3 regions of the Colwellia sp. MEBiC06753 genome follow, and region 2 is predicted to be linked to each of the others. Evidence: riboswitches for the same ligand, from Rfam matches in the RefSeq annotation. Region 2 holds a riboswitch; each other region holds the start of a gene.
The links. Region 2 has a riboswitch for cyclic di-GMP ahead of ACOB82_RS13180 (DUF3718 domain-containing protein). Riboswitches for the same ligand answer to the same signal wherever they lie in the genome.
Positions count from the first base shown of each region.

Region 1: linked by a shared signal. The riboswitch ahead of ACOB82_RS15315 (hypothetical protein) and the one ahead of ACOB82_RS13180 (DUF3718 domain-containing protein) in region 2 are both predicted to bind cyclic di-GMP.
Region 3: linked by a shared signal. The riboswitch ahead of ACOB82_RS01825 (DUF3718 domain-containing protein) and the one ahead of ACOB82_RS13180 (DUF3718 domain-containing protein) in region 2 are both predicted to bind cyclic di-GMP.

Region 1 covers NZ_JBQMTM010000021.1:62,845-67,592, reverse strand. Annotated here, with positions in the region: gene ACOB82_RS15325 (MATE family efflux transporter) at 1-1,157, shown strand, start outside; gene ACOB82_RS15320 (diacylglycerol kinase) at 1,186-1,581, opposite strand; cyclic di-GMP riboswitch class I at 1,758-1,841, shown strand; gene ACOB82_RS15315 (hypothetical protein) at 1,893-2,264, shown strand; gene ACOB82_RS15310 (DUF2884 family protein) at 2,405-3,208, shown strand; gene ACOB82_RS15305 (tRNA-uridine aminocarboxypropyltransferase) at 3,310-4,050, shown strand; gene ACOB82_RS15300 (GNAT family N-acetyltransferase) at 4,047-4,538, shown strand; gene ACOB82_RS15295 (LysR family transcriptional regulator) at 4,582-4,748, opposite strand, start outside.
Region 2 covers NZ_JBQMTM010000016.1:53,878-58,625, reverse strand. Annotated here, with positions in the region: gene ACOB82_RS13195 (ion channel) at 1-551, opposite strand, end outside; gene ACOB82_RS13190 (GNAT family N-acetyltransferase) at 603-1,088, shown strand; gene ACOB82_RS13185 (RNA-binding S4 domain-containing protein) at 1,228-1,701, opposite strand; cyclic di-GMP riboswitch class I at 1,893-1,989, shown strand; gene ACOB82_RS13180 (DUF3718 domain-containing protein) at 2,062-2,409, shown strand; tRNA gene ACOB82_RS13175 (tRNA-OTHER) at 2,950-3,043, opposite strand; tRNA gene ACOB82_RS13170 (tRNA-Val) at 3,465-3,540, opposite strand; tRNA gene ACOB82_RS13165 (tRNA-Val) at 3,573-3,648, opposite strand; tRNA gene ACOB82_RS13160 (tRNA-Val) at 3,725-3,800, opposite strand; tRNA gene ACOB82_RS13155 (tRNA-Val) at 3,848-3,923, opposite strand; gene gltX (glutamate--tRNA ligase) at 4,191-4,748, shown strand, end outside.
Region 3 covers NZ_JBQMTM010000001.1:401,257-406,004, forward strand. Annotated here, with positions in the region: gene ACOB82_RS01815 (cation:proton antiporter domain-containing protein) at 1-444, shown strand, start outside; gene ACOB82_RS01820 (patatin-like phospholipase family protein) at 642-1,793, opposite strand; gene ACOB82_RS01825 (DUF3718 domain-containing protein) at 1,969-2,328, opposite strand; cyclic di-GMP riboswitch class I at 2,398-2,490, opposite strand; gene ACOB82_RS01830 (3-oxoacid CoA-transferase subunit B) at 2,669-3,325, opposite strand; gene ACOB82_RS01835 (CoA transferase subunit A) at 3,347-4,057, opposite strand; gene ACOB82_RS01840 (hydroxymethylglutaryl-CoA lyase) at 4,098-4,748, opposite strand, start outside.

The DNA.
Region 1 (4,748 bases), on a different contig from region 2:
GCGTAGGGGTTTTAGCTGCCCAGTATTTTGGCGCAAATCGTTCTGAAAAAATTAGACAAACTATTCAAATTGCTATTGTTTTTGCCCTTTCTGCATTTACGCCAATTGCTATCGCTAACTTTTATTTTGCAGATACGATTATCGGTTGGGCGTCTGACGATCCGGCTGTACTTGGTTTTGGCGAACGCTACCTTTGGATCACTATGCCAAGCTTAATATGTGTTGGTGTTATTTTAATTGTCGAAAATGCCCTGCGTAGTATTGGGCAAGTTAAACTACCTATGGCGTTTAGCTGCTTTGCTATCACAATTAATGTTGTACTTAATTATTGGCTAATTAATGGTGGTTTAGGGATTCCAGCATTAGGGGTGGAAGGTGCTGCTTGGGCAACTTTACTTTCTCGGTTGCTACATGTGGTTACACTATTTTGGTTTTTATTGCACGTTAAGCACATGCTGGCGCCGAAATCTGGTGACTGGACGTTACTGAACAACCGTCATCAATGGTGGAAAATATTTTCATTAGTGTGGCCGATGATGATCAGCTTTGGTATTTGGTCGATAGGTACCTTTGCCTATCAACTGATTTATGGGCAATTGGGTACAGAAGCATTGGCGGTGATGAGCTTGCTGTCACCAGTTGAGGGGATTTTCCTCGCTGTCTTTTTCGGTTTAGCATCAGCATGTTCAATTATGGTTGGTCAATGTTTAGGTGCTGATCAATTCGATAAAGCTTGGCAAGTGGCTAAATCGTTTTTATTGCTTTGTCCGTTGGTGGCGTTTGCGCTGGGTGGCTTAATGTTAGCACTAGAGTCGTTTATTTTAAGCCCTTATCAGAATATGGCTGAACAAACATTGGCTACAGCCCATCAAGTATTCATTCTTATTGCGCTTTTAGCTTGGCTTAAAGTGAGTAATATGACGTTGGCCTTGGGTATACTGAGGGCGGGAGGCGACAATAAATTTTGTATGTTTACCGACATCATTGGTATGTGGCTGGTGAGTATTCCCTTGGTGTATATCGCAGCTACCTTTTGGCAGCTTCCCTTGTTATGGGTCGCATTAGCCGCTTATGCTGAAGAAGTTGCAAAGTTATGTTTATTTGGCTACAGGGCACTGTCAAAACGCTGGATGAAGAATTTAGCAACAATTGATTAATACAAAAGCTCGCTTTATTACCGAATGGTTAGTTAATAAAGTTTTCATATATTGCCAAACCCCAGCAAAATATCATTAAACCAAAGGCGATAAATACACCGGCAGAGCCAAGATCTTTTGCTCTGCCAATTAGTTCGTCATGTTCAGTAGTAATTTTGTCTGCTAATGCCTCGATGGCAGAGTTAATAATCTCAGCAAACAGAATAAATGCTAAGGTCATTAGTAAGATCATTAGCTGAGTTGTGCTTTTGGCAACGAAAAATGAAATAGGGGCTAGCAATAAACATAATAGTAACTCTTGACGAAAGGCTGCTTCATGCTTGTAAGCTGCTTTAAATCCTTTAAATGAGCAAACTGCGGCATTGAAAATACGTCGAATACCTGTGCCATTTGCCTTGGTTACTTTTGCTATTTTGTCGGTCATTATTGTTAACTCGGTTAATGCAAATTTAGCTCAACACGTTCTAGTAAAATTACCATAAATTACCCTTCATCAGATTAAGTTTTTGTAACAGTTGTAGCCTCAATGTTAAATATCTGGTCTGACGTGTTATAAATCGTTATTTTTGTTGAAAAGATTAATTGATTTAGGCAAAATCGCCGACCGATTGGCAAGGTGCTTGAAAAAGCACTCGCGCAAAGCTCCAGGTCTAACGATTATTCTATGATGGCTGAGCTGCACGAATTTTCATTTTATATTGCTGATCCTCGGTATTTTTTAATTAAGAGGTAACAATGACCTGTGGTTCTCAATTATCAATTGAGAAGGATCTCCACCCAGAATATCTATATGCAAAACTAGTTGGCACGGCTTCAACTATAGATATTAAAACGTTTTACAATGAATTATTTAGTGTTGCAGAAGGCGAAAAGCTGAATAAGCTAATGATTGATGCCACAGAGCTTCAATTAGATTACGGTTCGTCTGAAATTGTTCAAGTGATCAAATCAATTATGAACAAACTTGCTAACTTTAAAGTTGCACGTATAGTTTCACATAGCGGCCACAAACAGCTATTAATTCAGCAATTTGCTGAAAATGAATCACTGCCGGTTAAAAACTTTAACTGTTATGACTCTGCGCTGAATTGGTTAATTGACGAATAGTTTGTTTTTTTTACTAACTTCTGGCTAAAATCATAAGCTTGATTTTGTAGGTTAAATTTAACCTTATGATTTGTATAGTAAAATATATTGGCACTTGTTTTGATATATCTTTAGCAATAGCAACATTTAAGGATATTAAAATGACAAAATTTGCAGCAGGTGCTTTATTACTTCTTTCAACTCCACTAATGGCGCATGACATTAATACCGACGCCTGTGACGTTAATATAAATGCTGGTGTTAAAATTAATAGTCAAACACTGAGCTTTTACAAAGATGATCGTCAGTTATATCAAATTATCGGTGCTCATCAGTTAATCGTTGATGGCGAAGAAGTCTCGTTGTCCGCGTCTCAAGAAAAATTGGTTAATGATTATTCAACGAGCATTCGTGCAGTTGTTCCGCAAGTAAAATCGATTGCTATTGAAGGTATTTCGCTGGCAACCGAAGGGGTTAACTTAGCGTTTAATGAATTGCTTGGCGAAGATAATGATATTGGCCGCGAATTAACGGAAGAACTGAATAAAATGAGTGCAGAAATAGATAAGCACTTTTCTGTTGAGCGTGGTATTGAGTTCAATGAAGACGGCTTTGTTGGCGAAGATATCTTTGGTGAAGACTTTGAACAACGCATTGAAGACACGGTAGAGCGTGCAGTACAAAGCTCTATGGGCAGTTTGTTAATGGCTGTTGGTCGCGAAATGATGTTTTCAGGTGGTGACATGGAAGCATTTGAAACTCGTATGGAAAACTTTGGTAGCCAAATAGAGCAGCAAATGGAAACGCGCGCATCAGCAATCGAAGCAAAAGCAGATGAGGTTTGTTTATCAGTACTGGCTATTGATCAGCTAGAAAGTGCGATGCAACGAGAAATACCTGAATTAGCAGAATTTAATCTCATTGAAGTGCGTCATAAAGACCATAAAAAAGCGTATTTGCAATAAAGAAATGAATTAATTAGAAAAGCACCGAGTTAGGTGCTTTTTTTTCGTGGTAAACTTAGCCAACCTTCACTTTATATCATATCAAGTAAGTGCCATTTGCCATGTTAAATGCTGTTCAACAACTTTATCGTCATCGCAAGCAGCTAAGCACTAAGCCTTTTAATGCCCGAGGCAAAAAAGTTAATCGTTGTGAGTTTTGCCAGTTGGCTAAGGCTAATTGTATTTGCGCACTAAAACAAAGTAGCATGGCTAACTCGGCGTTTTGTTTATTGATGCATGATGCCGAGGTCTTAAAGCCAAGTAATACCGCACGGTTAATTGCAGATATTGTACCTAGTACTTACGCCTTTATTTGGTCTCGTACCGAGCCGCCATCAGGTTTATTAGCATTATTAAGTGATCCGCATTATTTGCCATTAGTGGTTTTTCCCAAACAATATGCAGCGCCTTCGCAACAAGTTTTTGAGAATAATCTTCCGGATGAGCTTATAACCGATAAAACCCCACTGTTTATTTTACTTGATGGCAGTTGGCGCGAAGCTAAGAAGATGTTTCGTAAAAGTCCGTATTTGGTCAACTTTCCCGTTGTTAGCTTTAGTGACGAAAGTAACCAAGTAAAAGCGCATTATATACGAGATGCTCAAGTTGAAAATCAGCTGGCAACGGCACAGGTGGCGGCAAAAATATTGGCATTTTCAGGTGATAAATTGGCGGGTAAGCACTTGTCTCTTTGGTTTGATTTGTTTAATTTTAATTATCAAAAAAGTGTCTGTCAGCTAAATAAAGGGCGACAAGATGCACTAGCAAGGTACCAACATTTTATCGACAAGGAAGTAAAATGATCACCACTAAACGTATGACGCTCAGACCGCTGATCCAAAATGATTGGCCATTTATTATTGATCTGCTAAACCAAGCAGATTTTATTAACAATATTGGCGATAAGCAGGTTAGAACTCAGCAAGACGCACTTGATTACATTACTAATGGTCCAGCAAAAATGCAGGAGACCTATGGTTTTAGCTTAATGGCAATGGTGTTACCTAGTGGAGAACAGATTGGGCTATGCGGCTTGTTAAAGCGTGATGAATTACCATCGCCAGATTTAGGCTATGCACTGCTGCCGCAGCATTATCGCCAAGGTTATACTAAAGAAGCGGCACAAGCGGTATTGTCGCATTATCAAAAGATCAGACCTGTTTTAGCCATTACTAGTGAAGACAATCTGGCGTCTCAACAGCTATTACAAGGTTTGGGCTTTGCTGGCTTTGAAGACCCGCGTATTACCGAAAACTACCCTGATGGTATTAGTGCCTTTATTTATCGTTAACTTATCTTAAATTGCTGCTGGTTTAAGTTATTGCAGGTTCAAGTTACTTGGCTGGTGGCATTAAAATAGCCTGTTTTTCTTCGGCTAATGTTTTTAAATACTCCCAAACCGTAGAAACGCGCTTTAAACGCTTTAATTCTGGGTGCGTTATTAACCAGAAGCTTCGGGTAATAGCTATCTCTTCAGGAAACAGTTTCACTAAGTCTTGAT
Region 2 (4,748 bases):
TGCTCGGCATGTTTTCTCAAATCGCGGTAAACTTCTTCGGCTTGTTCATAGTAATCAATAGCTTGCGCTTTATGGTGCGCTTTTTCCGCTTTATTTGCGCGATGCTCTTGTAATACTTTACGACCAACTTTGATATTTTCTATTTTACTCTCTGACCAACGCACACCTAGAAGATTCGTTTCAATCAAACTGGCACAATTTAGGTTAGCTAAGCGCAGGTCGGCTTTCATTAAGCTGCCATGATTTAGCTTTATATTAAAAAGGTGCGCACCTTCAAGGTTAGCTTTATAAAAATCAGCGTAAGTAAAGTCGTATCCTTGCTTTTGATGGTGATTAACTAAATTAATATTTGCTAAGTTGGCATACTTTAAAGAAATGCCACGCAACAGCCCGCCGGATTGAGCATAAGCTTCTAGCTTTTTTTTGACATCATCACCGGATTTATCGATTTCTTGATCATGCCAATAACATAAGCCATTACCAATATCGGGCTCTTGGCAATGACAACCAGTGAAATCAGTGTATTGACATAATTTAGTCGTTTCATTCATGCTTTTAGTATAGTGTGGCAAACCTAAATTGCTAAAGGAGCAAATTGATCAATGTCGTTAATAGTGAAAGCTGTTGATTATCAGAATCAGCAACAAATGAATGAGTTATTGGAATTACTTGATGGCTATGCCAAAGATCCAATGGGAGGTGGAGAGCCACTAAACGAAGAAGTAAGGAACAAATTAGCGAGTGAAATGGCTGCTCGTGGCTTTGTTTTTAGTTTTATCGCTTATTTGGACGATGTACCTGTGGGGCTAGCGAACTGTATTGAAAGTTTTTCTACGTTTGCGGCAAAGCCTGTGATCAATATACATGATATGGCGGTCGTTAACGGCTATCGTGGTAAAGGTATCAGTCAGGCATTGTTGGCTGCAGTTGAAAACCATGCTAAAAAAGTTGGCGCCGCGAAAATCACGTTGGAAGTGTTAACGGGTAACACAGTAGCGATGAATGCTTATAAAAAGTTTGGTTTTAACGGCTATGAATTAGACCCAGCAATGGGTAAAGCCGAATTTTGGGAAAAGAAATGCCGTTAATCTACCGGCTTTAAATTACCGTTAATTACCTTTACTTAATTAACGGTAATGGAACAACCTAAAGGCACTAGATTGCAGTGCTAGGTTGAGGACTAGGTTAGTTGGACGCGCTGAATTTAAAAGCATTTAAAAACTTGTTCTAAAAATTAATTGCTCGGCGTTTACCTGTTGGCTTTTTAGTTTCTTGCTTTTTATTTTCTTGTTTATTCTTGGGCTGTTTTTTGGTTCTTTGACCGTGTTTAGACTTTCCTAGATTTTGCTGATTTTTACTGCTTCCTTGGTATTGATCGTTTACATTACTAGGTGATTTTTCTTTTATTTCTTGAGGTTCTAGGGGCGTTTTTATTGGGTTATGACTTTGATTGTCAGCATCTGTTGTAACTTCAAGCTGCTCAACAAATTGAACCTCGATAATGTAATCACCAAATTGAATGTAATCACCATCGTATACTTTTTTACGTTTTTGAAACTCCACTTCGTTATTTAATAAGACATAACCTTCGCTAATGGCAACTTTTGCTTCGCCACCACCAGAAACTAAGTCAGCAATTTTTAATAATTTATAAAGCTCGATGGGTTGTTGATCTATTTCTATTAACAAGACATTAGGCATGATTTGGATAATTCGAACAAAAAACTAATAAATTAGTAAAATATTATCATGAATTGTTTAAATCTGCATCGCTAATAAATACGCGGCTTAGCGCGTTTTTTAATCAATTTTAACGATGGGGATTTTATCAAAAATGTAATGTAAATGAAAAAAAGTGTTGTGTAACAATGTGTAATCTGTATAATTCGCCGCGCAAGAAACGGCAAGGTATCTGAAAGGGTATTACGCAAAGCTACCGGTCTAAGACTCGACTTAAAAAGTAAGGGTTATGACAGCGGAGCTACCTAATGCAGCAGGGACCTTTTGCGCGTTTCAAAAATTTAACTTAATTTATTGAATTGTTGTAAAGGATATATCTAAATGAAAAAATTACTTCTTGTTCCTGTTGTTGCATTATTAACTTCTGTTTCTGTAGCTCCTACTGCTAACGCTTCAGATATTGCACAAAGCTTATGTGAATATGTTGCAGCTGATAACAAAAAGCGTTTACGCTCTTTCCTAAAAAGCAATGATTTAAAAATCCGCTCTGTATTTGATTTAGTTCAATGTAATGGCCAAAACTTATTAGAGTTCGCATCAACAAATAACGCTGTAGATACTGGTTCATTAATGATCAGCAAATTACCTAAATCAACAGTTAAAGGTATGTTAGCGTCAATCACTTCAGTAGAGCTTGCAAAAGAAGCTAATGCTCGTGTAAACGGCTAGTAAAAAGAAATTCCATAAAAAGCGAGCCTAGTGCTCGCTTTTTTTATGCCGAAAATTTTATTATTTAAAATAAGAGCTGTTTTTATAACTCTGCCGCTTTAAGTAATCCTTACTAATGTAGTGAATATAGCACCCGAAAACGCTAGTAGCAGTTATTTCTAGGGGGGGTAGTCATACAGTAAAAATATTGGAATTAGTCGAAAATTTAAGTGTTAGTAAAAACAGAACTTTTAGAGAAGTTTGGATAAAGAGTGGTGGGCGATACTGGGCTTAAACCATTTAAATGGCACGGGTTGTAAAAAGTAGAAGGTGCTTGCTTGCACTGACAGCGCTTTATTCATCGTCCACATTGCAGCGTTTGTGAAGCAGATTAATGCTTTGCCTTAGGTCGTCCTCGAAGTCTTTTAGTCGAGGGGCTTCAAGAAAAATTAGGAGATTCCAGCTTAAGAGACCACTGGAATGACGAATATCGAGCCTATAATTCACTGCATTTAAACGCAAGAGTAAATATCACTTAGAAAGATAATCTAGAATGAGTAGTGGTGGACGATACTGGGCTTGAACCAGTGACTTAGTAAGGGTTGTAAAGAGTAGAAGGTGCTAGCCTGCACTGACAGCGCTTTATTCATCGCCCACGTTGCGGCGTTTGTGAAGCAGATTAATGCTTTGCCTTAGGTCGTCCTCGAAGTCTTTTAGTCGAGGATCTTCAAGAAAGATTAGGATATTCCAGCTTAAGAAACTGCTGGAATGACGAATATCGAGCCTATAACTCACCGCAGTTAAACTGCAATAGTAAATATCATTTAGAAAGACAAAATAGAATAAATAGTGGTGGACAATACTGGGCTTAAACCAGTGACTTGCCGCGGGTGGTAAAGAGTAGAAGGTGCTCGCACCTTAATAATTAGTGCAAATGAAATATAGAACAAATAGTGGTGGACGATACTGGGCTTGAACCAGTGACTTGGTGCGGGGTGTAAAGAGTAGAAGGTGCTTGCACCGTAATTAAAGCTGCATTAAAAAATATCACTTGGAAAAAACAATGAAACAAATAGTGGTGGACGATACTGGGCTTGAACCAGTGACCCCCGCCTTGTAAGGGCGGTGCTCTCCCAACTGAGCTAATCGTCCATATCTGGAAAGATAATGGCCGATTAAATGCGTGGTGGACGATACTGGGCTTGAACCAGTGACCCCCGCCTTGTAAGGGCGGTGCTCTCCCAACTGAGCTAATCGTCCATATCATTTAATCAACAGAGTGCTCTAGGTTAGCCATGTTTTCACACTTTGTACATTTGTTTATGCAAACATAAAGTGGTGGACGATACTGGGCTTGAACCAGTGACCCCCGCCTTGTAAGGGCGGTGCTCTCCCAACTGAGCTAATCGTCCAATTTTATGGTAACTAAGAGATGTGTAATCACTTCTAAAAACAGAAGTGGTGGACGATACTGGGCTTGAACCAGTGACCCCCGCCTTGTAAGGGCGGTGCTCTCCCAACTGAGCTAATCGTCCGTCTCTGTGGGGGCGTATTATAGGGAGAAGTAAAAAGCTGTCAACACAAATCACGCGATTTTTAGAAAATTTTAAAGATTTTAATTTAAGTGCAGAAATTTTAGACATCGTGATTATTTTCTAAGCTTTTCTTGGATATATCTCATATTAGTCACAGACAAAAGTGTATTAAAAAATGATTGCCTGATAAAATAGCCGGCAATTTTTTACAGTAATTTAGATTCGACCAAGTAATGGTCGAATGTTTGAAAATTTGGTGAGCTAAAAATGACATTAACAACCCGATTTGCCCCGAGTCCAACTGGTTACCTTCATGTAGGTGGAGCTCGTACCGCGTTATACAGTTGGTTATATGCCAAGAAAAATAATGGTGAGTTTATCTTACGTATTGAAGATACCGACTTAGAACGTTCTACGCAGGAGTCGGTTGATGCCATTATGGACGGTATGAATTGGCTGAATTTAGATTGGACGCAAGGCCCATTTTTTCAAACTCAACGTTTTGACCGTTATAAAGAAGTTATTGATCAGTTAATTGCATCGGGTAACGCTTATCGTTGTTACTGTACGCCTGAAGAAGTAGATGCCATGCGTGAAGAAGCACGCGCCAAAGGTGAAAAAGAAAAATATAACGGTATGTGGCGTGAGCGCACTGATTATCCAGAAGGTAAGCCTTTTGTTATTCGTTTTAAAAACCCGCTTGATGGTAACGTGGTTATTAACGATCAAGTTAAAGGCGAAATTGTTATTGCTAACAAAGAGCTTGATGATTTAATTATCGCCCGCTCTGACGGCAGCCCAACTTATAACTTAACGGTAGTGGTT
Region 3 (4,748 bases), on a different contig from region 2:
GAAATGTTGCAAAATGCTGGCGCTAATGAGGTTGTTCCAGAAAGCTTGGAAGGAGCGTTAATGTTGGTGTCGCAAGTATTATCACTATCAGGCGTACCTTTCTCACGAATTATTCGTCGTGTACAAAAAGAGCGTAAAAACCATTACAACCATTTACATGGATTCTTCCAAGGTGAGCATACCGATATGAGCCCTGATGCGATGGATCGAATTGAATTTGCTCATGCTATCCTGTTAACGCCAAACTCTTTTGCAACAGGTCGCTCTATATCTGCATTGGATTTACCCGCTAGGCGGGTCAATGTCATCGCATTAAAACGCAATAATGTCGAGTTAGAAGAGCCTGATGAAAATATGATTCTGATGGCTGACGATACTTTGATTGTGCGTGGAAAACCGCGCAGAGTTGAGCGTACAGAACGCTTTTTACATGAAGGCAGCTAAATAACCTCAGCTTCACGTAAGCCATGCGTTTCTAGCGGCTATTTTTACTGCCTTCTACGTTACTTTGTAGCGAAATAGCCGGCTATTCCTGCTCCCAAAAGCCTTAAATTCAGATAAAAATATCAAGCTAGAAATATAAACTATGACTAAGTTATTGTTTTATTTTATCTTGCACTATTTCTTATGCAAACCAGAGGTTAAATAAATAAAAATTCTTTTATCTGTTGCTCTTTTTCAAGCGCATCTTCAATGCCAATGGAAATAAGCTTTTTGCAGTAGTGCTTATCAAACAATAAGTAACTAAACAAACTGGACTCTGGATCATTTTTTATCCCTAGTGTTCTAAATAGCATTCGAACACCTATCGGCAGACAATGGTAATACTCTGTAGCTATGGTATTAAAATCTTCACTTGGGTTAACCATTAAACTGTCGATATGTTTTAATCCGTCATGCTGTAATCGATCTTTCTCGCTAATTAACGACAGCGTGTTATTAATTCGGTGCATTCGCTCTAAATCACTTTGCAAAGTATCGGCAAATACCGAGTCCAGCATATGACCGGCGATAGTCGAAATGGTTGGCGGGTGAGGGTTATTTTCCATCGCATATATTTCTGCTTTTGGCTGCTCAACCCCGATAACAAAAATTCGCTCTGCCCCTAAATGAATAGGTGGGCTAAGGGGAGATAATTGATGGATAGAGCCGTCACCATAATGTTGCTTTCTTATTTTCACGGAAGGAAAAACCAAAGGGATAGCTGATGAGGCTAATAAATGATCACTACTAATCTGGCATGGCTCGCCAATACGCTTAGCGCGGATCCAAGGCTTGATATGGCTGGCCGATTGAAAAAACGTAATTGAATCGCCAGAGCTATAGTTTGATGCGGTTACTGATAATGAAGACAAATAATTATTGAGAATGTTGACATCTATTCTTCTAAAATCAATGACTTCATCTAACAAACGCCTAAGAGGGGCATTATTTAACAAACTACGCGCTGTTTTATTGGCATAATCGGCTTGAAAGCTTGCCAAGAAACCAGAAAAAAGGTTACCAAACACCTGTGGCGTGCTGCTTTGATAAATTTTATTGCAGCTTAGATTTTTCCATAGAGATTCCAGTTTTCTAACGCCCAGGTGATAACATGATGCGTAGCAGGCAAGGGCTGTAGCATTTAATGCGCCGGCTGATGTTCCTGATAATATCGGGAAAGGAATACCGTGATTGCGCGGGATAAATTTTGCAATACCAGCAAGCACGCCAACTTGATACGCTGCACGAGCACCGCCACCAGTTAACAGTAATGCATTTTTGCTGCCTTTATAGGTTTTTTTAGTTGTCATTCAGCTGGTTTAAAACGAATTTAGTACAATTAAATTGTAATGTATCTTAAGGTTAACAACCACTTTATCCTTAAAAATCAAGTAATAAAAAAGCCAGCGTGAGCTGGCTTTTTATAAGCGACATAAGAATTATTAACCAGTAAACAATTATAAACTAACGTCTACCAGAAAATAATTAGCTGCTGACGCGAGCGTTAGCAGCGTCAGCTAAAGGTTGCGACCCTGTTTGAAGTGAAGCTAAATTTGCAGAAACAACACTTTTAGATAATTTTTTAATCATCAATTCGCCAGTTTCTACAGAATTTTGTGCAGCTGCGAACTCCAACAAGTTTTTACCATTACATTGAATACTGTCAAAAATACCGCGTATTTTTAATTTGTTCGACTTTAAAAATGAACGCATGCGTTTTTTGTCATCAGCGGCAACGTACTCACATACACTTTGTGCAATGTTGTTAGCGTGTGCCTGAGGTACTGTGACTACAGACGTTAAAGTTAAAGCTGTGATGGTAGAAGCTAGTAATAATTTTTTCATTTTAATAACCTTAAATCAAAATTCGTTTTAGTTAAAAAAAGAAAAAACCACTGGAACGTACCCTTTTAACGAGGTAACTCCGCTGTCATAGGCAACAATATTATTGCCCTTAGACCGGTGGCTTTGCGTAACACGCTTTCACGTGCTTTGCCTTTTCTTTGTCACCTTTAGTATTACCAATAATTGTTACAAATTGCAACATAAATGGTAACAAATGTAGCCAATTTGTTGGGGTTCCGCGTTAGTTTATTGATATTTTGTTAAAAATAAAAAAGGAAGCATTCGCTTCCCTTTTTAAATAATTGACTAAATATACTGAGGATAACGAGTTAACTCTGGTTTAAAATTGCATTTCAGGTACGTGAGCTGGCACGACTAGCTCACCAGCGGTTAGCTTAACAATTTCTTCAACAGAGACGCCTGGCGCGCGCTCTAGTAGGTGAAACTTACCGTCTTTTATTTCAATAAATGCCAGATCGGTTAATACCTTCTTAATACAGCCTTTGCCTGTTAAAGGTAGGGTGCAGCTATCAAGTAATTTCGATTCACCGTGTTTAGAGGCATGGGTCATAGTAACAATAATATTGTCAGCCCCCGCTACTAAGTCCATTGCACCACCCATGCCTTTGATTAATTTACCCGGAATCATGTATGAAGCAATGTTACCGTATACATCTACTTCAAAAGCACCTAGTACAGTTAAGTCGACATGACCGCCACGTATCATGGCAAATGATTCAGCTGAATCAAAAATTGATGCGCCTTTAATTGCTGTAACAGTTTGCTTGCCTGCATTGATCATATCAGCATCAATGGTTTCTTCCGTTGGGAATTGCCCCATACCTAATAAACCGTTTTCAGATTGCAGCATTACTTCCATACCTTCTGGTACATAGTTTGCCACTAGAGTTGGAATACCTATGCCTAAGTTGACGTAGTAACCGTCTTGTAATTCTTGCGCAACGCGCATAGCAATTTGTTCTCGAGATAACGCCATGATTTGCTCCTTGTTGCGCAGTTAGCTATTTTCTGTGGTACGAACGGTGCGTTGTTCAATACGTTTTTCGAAAGTCCCTTGAATTAGACGATCTACGTATATGCCCGGTGTGTGAATTTGATCTGGATCTAATTCACCTGGTTCAACAATTTCTTCTACTTCGACTACAGTAATTTTGCCGGCAGTTGCCGCCATAGGGTTGAAGTTTCTAGCAGTTTTTCTAAAAACTAAGTTACCGTAGCGATCCGCTTTCCACGCTTTAACAATGGCAAAGTCACCTTTAATTGACTCTTCTAAAATGTACATACGACCATCAAATTCACGTTCTTCTTTGCCTTCGGCAACAGGTGTACCGTAACCTGTTGCTGTGAAAAATGCCGGAATACCAGCTCCGCCAGCTCGCATTTTTTCTGCTAAAGTGCCTTGAGGTGTTAACTCTACTTCTAATTCACCAGACATCATTTGACGCTCAAACTCGGCGTTTTCACCTACGTATGAAGCAATGATTTTTTTGATTTGGCGATCTGGTAGTAAAACACCTAAACCAAAATCATCAACACCACAGTTATTTGATACCAGCGTTAAGCCTGTTGTGCCTTTACGTTTAATTTCCGCAATTAAATTTTCTGGAATACCACATAACCCAAAACCGCCAGCAATCACGGTCATATTATCTTCTAGACCGGCTAGGGCCTCTTCGTAACTTGAAACGACTTTGTCGAATCCTGCCATTTTTGACTCCTCACAAAGCGCATTCGCGCTGTCAAAACTATTATTCTTGTTGTGCTCGGTAGGCGGTGGATACTTTAGATATCGGGCTTCGAGCTAATTTGTCACTAATAAACCAGCCAGCATTGAGCAATTTATTAAAGTCGATGCCAGTTTCAATGCCTAAACCATTGAGTAAATAAACCACATCTTCTGTCGCGACATTACCTGATGCGCCCTTAGCATAAGGGCAGCCACCTAAACCGGCAATGGCACTGTCGACAACCTTAATTCCCATTGTTAACGCAACGTAAATATTGGTTAACGCCTGACCGTAAGTATCATGAAAGTGAACCGCTAATTTTTCAACCGGTACTTTAGTACTAACTGCAGTTAACATTGCTTGTACTTTTTGAGCTGTACCTACGCCAATAGTATCGCCAAGTGATACTTCGTAGCACCCCATTTGATAAAGCTTTTCAGCAACTTGGGCGACTTTTTCTGGCGCAATATCGCCTTCGTATGGACAGCCAACCACGCAAGAAACGTAACCACGAACTTTTATATTGTGTTGCTTAGCTGCTGCCATAATCGGTGTAAATCTATCGATACTTTCTTCAATCGAACAATTAATGTTTTTTTGACTAAAGCTTTCTGACGCGGCACCAAAAATCGCTACCTCATCAACTCCAGCGGCAAGTGCTGCTTCAAAGCC